DNA from 3 places in the Streptomyces sp. NPDC006368 genome. Region 3 is predicted to be linked to each of the others. Evidence: riboswitches for the same ligand, from Rfam matches in the RefSeq annotation. Region 3 holds a riboswitch; each other region holds the start of a gene.

Region 1 (3,265 bases), on a different contig from region 3:
GTTCCATTCGGCACGGGCGGTGTTGAGCCGCACGGCTCAGCCGTTTCGTTTATGGTTCCGCTGGTTCCGCTGTTCATGGCAGGCGAATTCAGGCCCGCCGCGGAGCCCTTATTTGTATACGGCCCCGCTGTTAATTCCGGACGCTCGCCGTGTTTACGTGACGTTGCGAAGTCCTCACGCGCAGCCGGTGGGCCCCGAGCGAGCGCTCCGCGTGCAGGGCGGTGAGCGCCCGCGCCCGTTCCGCGTCGCCGCGCGCCACCGCGTCGACGATCGCGCCGTGCTCGGCCCACGCCTCCACCGGGTGGGCCGGCTGGTCGACCGCGTACATCCAGCTGATCTTGTGTCGCAGCTGGGTCAGCAGAGCGGTCAGACCGGGGCTGCCGGACGCCTGGGCGAGGGTCTCGTGGAACCAGCCGCCGAGCGACCGCAGGTCATCCCCCTGGCCGCGGCGTGCCCGCTCCTGGCCCAGCCTGACCAGGCCGCGCAGCACTTTCAGGTGCGCCTCGGTGCGCCGCTGGGCCGCCCGCGCCGCCCCGAGCGGCTCCAGGAGCGTACGGATCTCCAGCACATCGGCCGCCTCCTGCTCGGTGGGTTCGGCGACGCACGCGCCCGCGTGCCGGCGGGTGGTGACGAAGCCCTCCGACTCCAGGGTGCGCAGCGCCTCACGGACCGGGACGCGGGAGACGCCGTAGCGGCGCGCCAGCTGCTCCTCGGTGAGCCGGCTGCCGCGCTCGAAGACACCGGACACGATGTCGTCGCGAATCGCCGTGCATACCGAGTGCGCGGGAATGCGCATACCGAACCTCCGACTTAATCCGCGCGAAACAGCGTGCGATCGACGAGTTGACGAGTGTTCAGTGACTCTATTGCAACCCGGCTGGATTTCCGACGCCTGATCGAAATCCATGGATATCTTTTGGCCGACGCGGGCACTGCGCGGGCACGACGAAGGCCCCGGCTCATGGCGGGCCGGGGCCTTCGGGAAGCGGGTGCCGCCCTGGAGAGGCGCGGGGGGTCAGACCGCGACGCCGTGCGCGCGCAGGTACGCGACGGGGTCGATGTCCGAGCCGTACTCGGCACTCGTGCGGGCCTCGAAGTGGAGGTGCGGGCCGGAGGAGTTGCCGGTGGAGCCGGCGAGCCCGATCTGCTGGCCCGGCATGACGCGCTCGCCGACCGAGACGCTGATGGACGACAGGTGGCCGTACTGGGTGTACGTGCCGTCGTTCATCCGGATCACGACGTTGTTGCCGTACGCGCCGCCCCAGCCGGCCTCGACGACGGTGCCCAGGCCCACGGAGACGACCGTGGTGCCGGAGGCCGCGTGGAAGTCGATGCCGGTGTGGCTGCCGGAGGACCACATGGCGCCGCCGGTCTGGTAGCCGGTGCTGACGTACGAGCCGGCGACCGGGAGCTGGAAGGAGTTGAGGCGCTTGCGCTCGGCCTCGCGGGCGGCGCGCTCCTCGGCGTCCCGGGCTGCCTTGGCGCGGGCCTCGGCCCTGCGCTTCGCCTCGGCCTCGGCCTTCGCCTGGGCCTCGGCGAGGGCGGCGGCCTCCTCGGCCTCCCGCTCCTGGGCTTCGGCCTGGGCGTCCACGCGGTCGGCGAGCGTGTCGGTGATGACCGCCTGGCTGAGGCCGGTGTCCTCAAGGGCGCGGGTGTCCGTGTCGGCGGCGAGCGCCGGGGAGGCGAGGGTTCCGATGACGCCGGTGGTGGCGAGGGCCGCGACGCCGGCGACATGTGCGCGCTTGCGGCTCAGGCGGCTCGGGGCACGGTGTTTCCCGGTGGTACGGGTGAACGCCATGAAGCAGTTGGTCCTTTCCTTCCTTCTCGCCTACCGGGTTAGCTGACGGGTTCGGAGCAGGAAGGTCTCCTACGGGCCCCTCCGCACGGATGCGAAGGCGTCCGATTCACCCCAGGGACTGCGTATGGCGGGTCCCCGGCTCCCCGGGCTCGCGCCCGATGGGGATTCGGCGATGACTGTCCGGTGCCGCGGGTGCGGCGGGTGCAGCGGGCGGACAGCGCATCAGACGCTAAGCGGCTGATCTTTCAATCACCAAACAGACACGGTTTTTTGTAGTGCACGCCACAGGGCAGACACGTAACCTCCCCAACAAAACGGACATACGACGGAACCCCGGCACCCATGGTGGATGCCGGGGTTCCGCATGGCGCGGACGCCCGAAACGGCCGCCGATGCGGACGCCGGAAGCGGCCGCAGCGAGCCGGCACGGAGCGACGCCGGGTCAATCAGCCGGTGACAACGGTCACTTCACCGATCCCCAGCGCCTCGACCGGTTCCTTGATCTGGGCGGCGTCACCGACGAGCACGGTGACCAGACGGTCCACCGGGAAGGCGCTGACGACCGCCGCGGTGGCCTCCACGGTCCCGGTCTCGGCCAGGCGGGCGTACAACTGCGCCTGGAAGTCGTCCGGGAGGTGCTGCTCGACCTGGTCGGCGAGGGTGCCCGCGACGGACGCGGCCGTCTCGTACTTGAGGGGGGCCACGCCCACCAGGTTCTGGACGGCGACATCGCGCTCGGCGTCGGTCAGGCCCTCGGCGGCCAGGGTGCGCAGCACCTTCCACAGGTCGTCCAGCGCCGGGCCGGTGTTCGGGGTGTCGACCGAGCCGCTGATGGCGAGCATCGCGGCGCCGTTCCCCTCGGGACCGGAGCGCAGCACCTGGCCGAAGGCCCGCACGCCGTAGGTGTAGCCCTTCTCCTCGCGCAGGACGCGGTCCAGGCGCGAGGTGAGGGTGCCGCCCAGGCAGTACGTGCCGAGCACCTGGGCCGGCCAGACGCGGTCGTGACGGTCGGGGCCGATGCGCCCGATCAGCAGCTGCGTCTGCACGGCGCCGGGCCGGTCCACGATGACGACCCGGCCGGTGTCGTCGGCGGTGACCGGCGGCACGGGGCGGGGCTCGGCCGCGTCCCCGGTCCAGGCGCCGAGGGTGTCGGCGAGGACCGCGTCCAGGTCGACGCCGGTGAGGTCGCCGACGACGACCGCGGTGGCCGTGGCGGGCCGGACATGGGCCTCGTAGAAGCCGCGCACGGCGGCGGAGTCGATCCGCGCCACGGTCTCCTCGGTGCCCTGGCGGGGGCGGGACATGCGCGAAGTGGCCGGGAACAGCTCCTTGGAGAGCTGCATCGCGGCGCGGCGGCCGGGGTTGGCGATCTCGTGCGGGATCTCGTCGAGCCGGTTGCGGACCAGGCGCTCGACCTCGCCGTCGGCGAAGGCGGGCGCGCGCAGGGCCTCGGCGAGCAGTCCGAGG
Region 2 (3,265 bases), on a different contig from region 3:
GTTCAGCACACCTTCGGGCAGTCGCCCACCTTCACGGTGGACCTCCGGCTGGAGCGCGACGAGCAGCTCCGCATCGGCGTCACCGACAGCCACCCGCGCTGGCCGCAGCGGCTGCCCGCCGCCGTACAGCAGGACAACGGCCGCGGCATGGTCATCATCCGCTGGCTCACCGCCGAGCGCGGCGGCCGGCTCACCGTCACCCCGACCCGGGAGGGCGGCAAAACCGTCTGGATCGCCCTGCCCTGGACCACGGTCACCGTCCAGAACTAGCTCACCCTCGCGGGGCCCCTTCCCGGGCCCCTCCCGGCCGGAAGCCTCCGGTGGCGGGCGCCCACCCTCCGTCGCCGCCCGTCGCCGCCCGTCGGCCCCGACCGCCGCGGCGTCGCCTGCGCACCGCGACGTGCATTAAGCGTTTCTTTAGGCGGTCCTTCAAGATTCCAAGTACAGGCTAATGGCTTGGGCGCGGCAGGCTGGGGGGATGGACGCACAGCTCATCGCTTTCCTCGGGGTGGCCGCCGGCATGATCGCCATGCCGGGCGCCGACTTCACGGTGGTCGTACGCAGCGCTCTGGCCTCCCGCCGTGCCGGTGTCGCCTGCGCCGTCGGGGTGGCCGGCGGTCTCGTCGTCCATACCGCGCTCGCCGTCGCCGGGCTGGCCGCGGTGCTCGTCGCGGTGCCGGTCCTCTACCGGACGCTCCAGATCGCGGGTGGCGCGTACGTCCTCTACCTGGGCGTACAGGCGCTGCGGGGCGCGCTCAAGCCCTCCGGCCCCGGCGTGGACGGGGCGCACGAGGAGCAGTCGGCCCTCCGCGCCGGAGAGAGCCTGCGGCAGGGCTTTCTCACCAATGTCCTGAACCCCAAGGCTCCGGTGCTCTTCCTGAGCCTGCTGCCGCAGTTCGTGCCGGACGGCGTGGCCGTCCTGCCGCGGACCCTGCTCCTCGCCTCGATCGTGGTCGTGCTCGCGCTGATCTGGTTCCCGGCGGTCGCCCTGCTGGTGGACCGGCTCGGCCGGTGGCTGCGCCGGCCCCGTACCGCCAGGACCGTCCAGGGCGTCACCGGCGGGGGGCTCGCGGTACTGGGGGTGACGCTGCTCGTCGCGCCGGTGGCGGGGGGCTGAGCGCCCCCGCACCCCCGGCAGCGGGCGACGCGCGCGGTACAGGGGCGCGCCGCCGAACGTCTCCGGACGCCGGCCCCCGTACCGCGGATCGTGCGCGAGGCGTCAGCGCACGCGTCCGTAGTAGACGGACTTCGTCCAGATCCGGTCCAGCTTGACCACCGAGCCGGTCTTCGGCGAGTGCCAGATCTTGTTGCCGCCGGCGTAGATCCCCACGTGGTACACGCTTCCGCCGGAGTGGAAGAACACCAGGTCACCCTTGGTCCGGCTCGACGCGGAGATGTGGCGGGTCTTGTTGTACTGCTGCTGCGCGGTGCGCGGCAGCGTCTTGCCGGCCTGCTTGTACGAGTAGAGCGTGAGGCCGGAGCAGTCGAACCGGGACGGGCCCGTCGCTCCGTACTTGTAGGGCGCACCCTTCTTGGAGGCGGCCACGTTCAGCGCCTTGGCGGCGTAGGCGGGCGCTGCCTCGGCATCCGATACGGCGCCGGGCGCCAGCATCGTGCCGCCGACGGCGGCGAGGGTGAGTGCCGATACGGCACCGGCCCGGGACAGCAGAGACGGGACATGAATCTGCGCGGTCATGGCGCAACCCTTCGTCAGCCGCCTATGAAGGATGACCTGTCGGGTTCGGGCTGGCGAAGTTGCCCGGCCGCTGACGCGGCTTCACCCCAAGGAGCGACCGTGGGCGGTCACTCCGTACTGCTCGGGTCCTCCACTCCTGCCGATCCACTCATGTCGACCAGTTATCCGGACGGCGGCAGGACTCGGCGTCCGCCCGGACCGCCCCGCCGCGGTGGCGGGGGCTTGTCGTCGACAGGGATCTTGACCCATGACACGGTGAAATTCCGAGCCGAAACGGCCTTATGTGAGGCTCCTCACGACTGATCCATTCGAGTGGACAGGGGCGTTTTGGCGCGACACGGCGCCCGAATGATGATCCCCGTACCAGCGGCGGAAGGTGATGTTCCGCCAGATGAGTACAGCTCACGCGCAACTCGTCCCGTACGGAATTCCCTCTTTTGCGTACGCCGAACGAGGGGGCGCGACTCGTACCCCTGCACCCATCCGTGAAGGGCCCAACTCCCTCACCCGACGCGCTCCTGAGGGAGCGTCACCCGCCCGGGCCCCGCGCTGCCCGTCAAGGACGGGCAGCGCACGCGCCGGCGTCGGGGCGTGCGCCTCGCTCCACCCCGTTCGTGCCTGGCCGTCAGGGCGTCCCGCGGCGCCGTCGGGCGCCCGACCAGCGCCCGCGCGGCGCGCAGGGCGCTGCACGTGCGTTCGAGGCGCGCCGGGTTGATCCGGCCCGGCAGGTCCACCGCTTCGAGGTGGCCGGGGATGAATCGGCCCTCGGCGCGGGTCGGCACCGGCCGCGGCGGCGGTTCGGGCGGCAGCACCGCTCACTTCGTGGTGACCCGGCACGGCAAGCCCCTCGTGGCCCCGGTGCCGGCGGATGACCTGCGACGACGCGAAGCCGAGCCGGAGCGGACGGAGGGTGGCGCGGCCGGCTCGGTCTCCACGACGCACCCGCTCCGCTCAGCTCCCGGCGAACGCCCCCGCTTCGGGCTCACCGCGGAACACCGCCCTCCGCACAGCCCTCCGGGAGCGGGCCGACCCGGCGCGTGACACCCCGCCCGCGGCCCCGCTGCCGCGGCGGGGAGCCCGGCCCGCCTTGCCGGGGTCACCACGCCCGGCCCGCCCGGGGAGTGCCCGGTCGGCCGCTCCCGTAACACCCTCCGGCCCGAGCCGCCGGAATCCGTCCCATGGATCACTCGAAAGGTGATTCGCACCGCGACGCCATGCGGAGGTCGGCATCCTTCAGGAAGTCGACGAAAGGGATGGCGTGACACCTCCGACGGACCGCGCTCGCGCGATCGAGAACGACGCGGTGCTCCTGGCGGCCGGTGTCGCCGATCTGGCGGTCACCGGCCTCACCACCGCCCTGGGCGGACTGCGCGGACTGCTGCGCCGCGCCGATGTCGCCGAGCTGGCGGGGGAGGGCCGGCAGGAGCTCAAGGCCCGCGGCCGGCTGGCCCTGGACCGCTGTGCCCCCGTCCCCCCGGCGCATATGGAGCTGCTGGCCCGGCGCGTCGCCGCCCGCAGGGGCGGCGCCACCGGTGGCTGAGGACCACGGGCAGGCCGCGTTCAGGATCC
Region 3 (3,265 bases):
CCCAGCACCTGGGCGGCCCGCAGGGCGACGCGCGTGTGCCCCTCGGGGGACAGATGGAGCCGGTCCGCGTCCCAAGCGCGCCTGTCCTGGACGGACTTGAGGGACCAGAGGTCGAGTACGGGGCAACCGTAGCGGTCGGCGACGGCGCGGACGTGGCCGTTGTACGTGGCGATCTTGCCGCGCAGGTGGCGCAGCACCGGCACGCCACGGGTGTCGAAGCCGGTCGTCACCAGGACGGTGCCCACCGCGGACGTCAGGTCGACGACGGCGCGCTCGAAGCGTTCCGCCACATCGTCCGGGTCGCTGCCGGGCCGGATGATGTCGTTGCCGCCCGCGCAGAAGGTCACCAGGTCGGGGGCGAGTTGCTTCGCCCGCGGGACCTGTTCCTCGACGATCTGGTCGAGGAGCCGTCCGCGGACGGCGAGGTTGGCGTACCGGAACGCCTCGGGATCCGGCACCCGGTCGGCGAGCAGCACCGCCAGGCGGTCCGCCCAGCCGACGAACGTCCCACCGGGACCGGGGTCTCCGACGCCCTCGGTGAAGCTGTCACCGATCGCCGCGTACGACCCGAATGCGTCACTGTCTCTGAAGGTCGAATCGTCTGCCACGAGAACCCATCTTTCACCCATCGATGTGACCTACGCGACCGTAAGGCGGGGTTGACGGAGGGTGAGAAACACCACCGGTCAAGATTCGCCCAAGCCGGAATACGCCTCTGCCCGGCACCAGGGGTGCCGGGCAGAGGTCGGGCTTCACGCCCGCCGGGTGTCTCAGATGGAGACGCCGTGCTGGCGGAGGTACGCGAGCGGGTCGATGTCCGAACCGTAGCTGGGGCTGGTGCGGATCTCGAAGTGCAGGTGCGGACCGGTGGAGTTGCCCGTGGAGCCGGACAGGCCGATCTGCTGGCCGCCGCTCACGCTCTGCCCGGAGGAGACGGAGAGGGAGGAGAGGTGGGCGTACTGCGAGTAGTTGCCGTCGGCGTGCTTGATGACGACCTCGTTGCCGTACGAACCGCTCCAGCCGGCGGAGACGACGGTGCCGGGGCCGACGGCCTTGACGCTGGTACCGGAGGAGGCCGTGAAGTCCACACCGGTGTGGTAACCGGAGGACCACATGGAGCCAGAGGCGCGGTAGGGCGTGCTGACGCCGGCGGAGACCGGGGCGGTGAAGCCCGAACCGCTGGTCTCGGCGGCGGGCTGCGCCGGGGCGGCCTCGGCCTTGGCGGCGGAGCGGGAGGCGCGGGTCTCCTCACGGGTGTCGGCGGCCTTCGGCTTGGCCGCGGCGGGCTTGGCCGTGGCGGGCTTGGCCGCGGACTTGGCGCCGAGGGTGAGCTTCATGCCCGGGAGGATGAGGGAGGGGTCCTCACCGATGACCTCGCGGTTGTCCTTGTACAGCTTCTGCCAGCCGCCCTTGACGTTCTTGTTGTGGGCGATCTTGGCGAGATAGTCGCCGGCGACGACGGTGTACGTGCGGGGCGCGGCCTTCGCGGCGGCGACGACCTGCTGCGGGGCGGCGGTCGGCGCGGCGGTCTTCTCCACGGCGTGGGCGCCGGTGGCGCCGAGCAGCGGGATGGCGATGGCGGCGCCACCGGTACCGGCGGCGACGAAACCACGGGTGATCGTGCTGGACTTGGGACGGCGGTGCTTACCCTTCGCGGGCATGGCGAATTCCTCTCCGGCGCCTGCGAGGTGAGCTGTCGGGTTCGGGCTGGAGATGCCCGGTCGCGTGGTCGACGCGACTTCACCCCAAGCCGGTCCCGGGATTTCGGGATCGGCGTACTACCTGGTTCCCCCGCTCCTGCCACGCGTGAGTGGGTGCGAATTCCGGGCCGGCGGCAGGATTCGGCGGTCCGGCCGGATTGCCGTGACCGTAAAGCAGTCGGGTCGACGCGAACAAGCCACGCCTTTCCGAAAGGCATTCATTTCCGGACCGGCGCATCGGAATCACGGTCACCCTCCGTGGATTACGGATCATGTATCCCCTTTGCGGGCAAGGGATTTGCGCGCGGCTCCCGGCCACGGACCGTCACGCTTATGACGCTGCTCACGTGCCCCGTCCCATCTCCCTTGGTACTGGGGCACGTTATACCGAACAGCCCAATACGGACAGAACCGTCATTCGCAATCGATCCCCCCAGGAGTGCGGGGTAAAGCGCTGAAGTGTCCGCTTTCGCGGCATTCATACAAGGCCGCCCCCGACAACGCCACCGGGCCGGCCCACACCACCAGGCCGGCCCGCGCCTCCGGCCGGCGCCGAGCCCGCGCCACTCGAGAAGGAGCAAACGGCGCAAGGCGGACCAATCGCACCGCGCGAGCCATGCCCGCTCCGGCCCCGGCCGACCCCCTGCATCCCGGTCTCCGCACGGCGTATCCGCACGGCGTTCCGGGCCGCACGGAGATGATTGCCCGGGGTATCGATGTCGTATCGTCGGATCGCGACATCGTCGGCGACCAGCGCCGACGGCAGACGCGGAGGAGCCCCCGTGACGCAGCAGCTGCCGCACATCCCGTCGACCGAGGAGCCCGAACTGACCGGGGTGCGCAACTTCCGCGACGTGGGCGGACTGCCGACGGTGGACGGGCGGCGCGTCCGGTACGGCCGTCTCTTCCGCAGCGGCCACCTCGCGCACGCCACCGGCGAGGACGCGGCGTTCCTGGGCTCCCTCGGACTCCACACGATCTTCGACTTCCGCAACGCCGCCGACCAGCGGCTGGAGGGCCCCGACGTGGCCCTGCCCGGCGTACGCAACGTGAACATCCCCCTCTCCGACCCGGCGGACGGCGCCGAATTCTGGCGGATGGTCCGCGACGGGGACCTCGACCAGCTCCGCGAGATCCTGGCGGACGGCAAGGGCGCGGCCCGGATGTCGCACGCGTACCGCGCGATCATCCAGGACCGCACCGCCGAGCACAGCCGGGTGCTGCACGCCCTCGCCGAGGACAGCGTGCCGGCCCTGATGCACTGCGCGGCCGGCAAGGACCGGGCGGGCCTGTCCATAGCGGTGACGCTGCTCGCGCTCGGCGTCGAGCGCGAGGCGATCGAGGAGGACTACCTCAAGTCGAACGACCCGCACCGCCGCTACAAGGTGCGCCGCAGCGACACCACCGCCTCCGGGATGTCGCCCGAGGTGCTGGAGCTGCTCAGCCCGCTCTTCGACGCCCGGATCGAGTACCTGGCGACGGCGTTCGCGACGATCGAGGAGACCTGGGGCACGACCGACCGGTACCTTTCCGAGGGCCTGAAGCTGGCGCCCGAGACCCGCGAG

The links. A riboswitch is a leader RNA that binds a small molecule or an ion and turns the genes downstream of it on or off. The one in region 3 is predicted to bind cyclic di-AMP.
Positions count from the first base shown of each region.
Region 1: linked by a shared signal. The riboswitch ahead of ABZZ38_RS23030 (M23 family metallopeptidase) and the one ahead of ABZZ38_RS23600 (LysM peptidoglycan-binding domain-containing M23 family metallopeptidase) in region 3 are both predicted to bind cyclic di-AMP.
Region 2: linked by a shared signal. The riboswitch ahead of ABZZ38_RS14795 (C40 family peptidase) and the one ahead of ABZZ38_RS23600 (LysM peptidoglycan-binding domain-containing M23 family metallopeptidase) in region 3 are both predicted to bind cyclic di-AMP.

Region 1 is NZ_JBEXQK010000035.1:63,616-66,880, reverse strand. It holds gene ABZZ38_RS23035 (GntR family transcriptional regulator) at 131-796, opposite strand; gene ABZZ38_RS23030 (M23 family metallopeptidase) at 1,016-1,798, opposite strand; cyclic di-AMP (ydaO/yuaA leader) riboswitch at 1,811-1,980, opposite strand; gene ABZZ38_RS23025 (pitrilysin family protein) at 2,245-3,265, opposite strand, start outside.
Region 2 is NZ_JBEXQK010000016.1:15,754-19,018, forward strand. It holds gene ABZZ38_RS14785 (ATP-binding protein) at 1-270, shown strand, start outside; gene ABZZ38_RS14790 (LysE family translocator) at 479-1,117, shown strand; gene ABZZ38_RS14795 (C40 family peptidase) at 1,220-1,696, opposite strand; cyclic di-AMP (ydaO/yuaA leader) riboswitch at 1,700-1,881, opposite strand; gene ABZZ38_RS14800 (polyprenyl synthetase) at 2,955-3,236, shown strand; gene ABZZ38_RS14805 (polyprenyl synthetase family protein) at 3,229-3,265, shown strand, end outside.
Region 3 is NZ_JBEXQK010000037.1:47,233-50,497, reverse strand. It holds gene ABZZ38_RS23605 (SGNH/GDSL hydrolase family protein) at 1-629, opposite strand, end outside; gene ABZZ38_RS23600 (LysM peptidoglycan-binding domain-containing M23 family metallopeptidase) at 771-1,661, opposite strand; cyclic di-AMP (ydaO/yuaA leader) riboswitch at 1,666-1,827, opposite strand; gene ABZZ38_RS23595 (tyrosine-protein phosphatase) at 2,483-3,265, shown strand, end outside.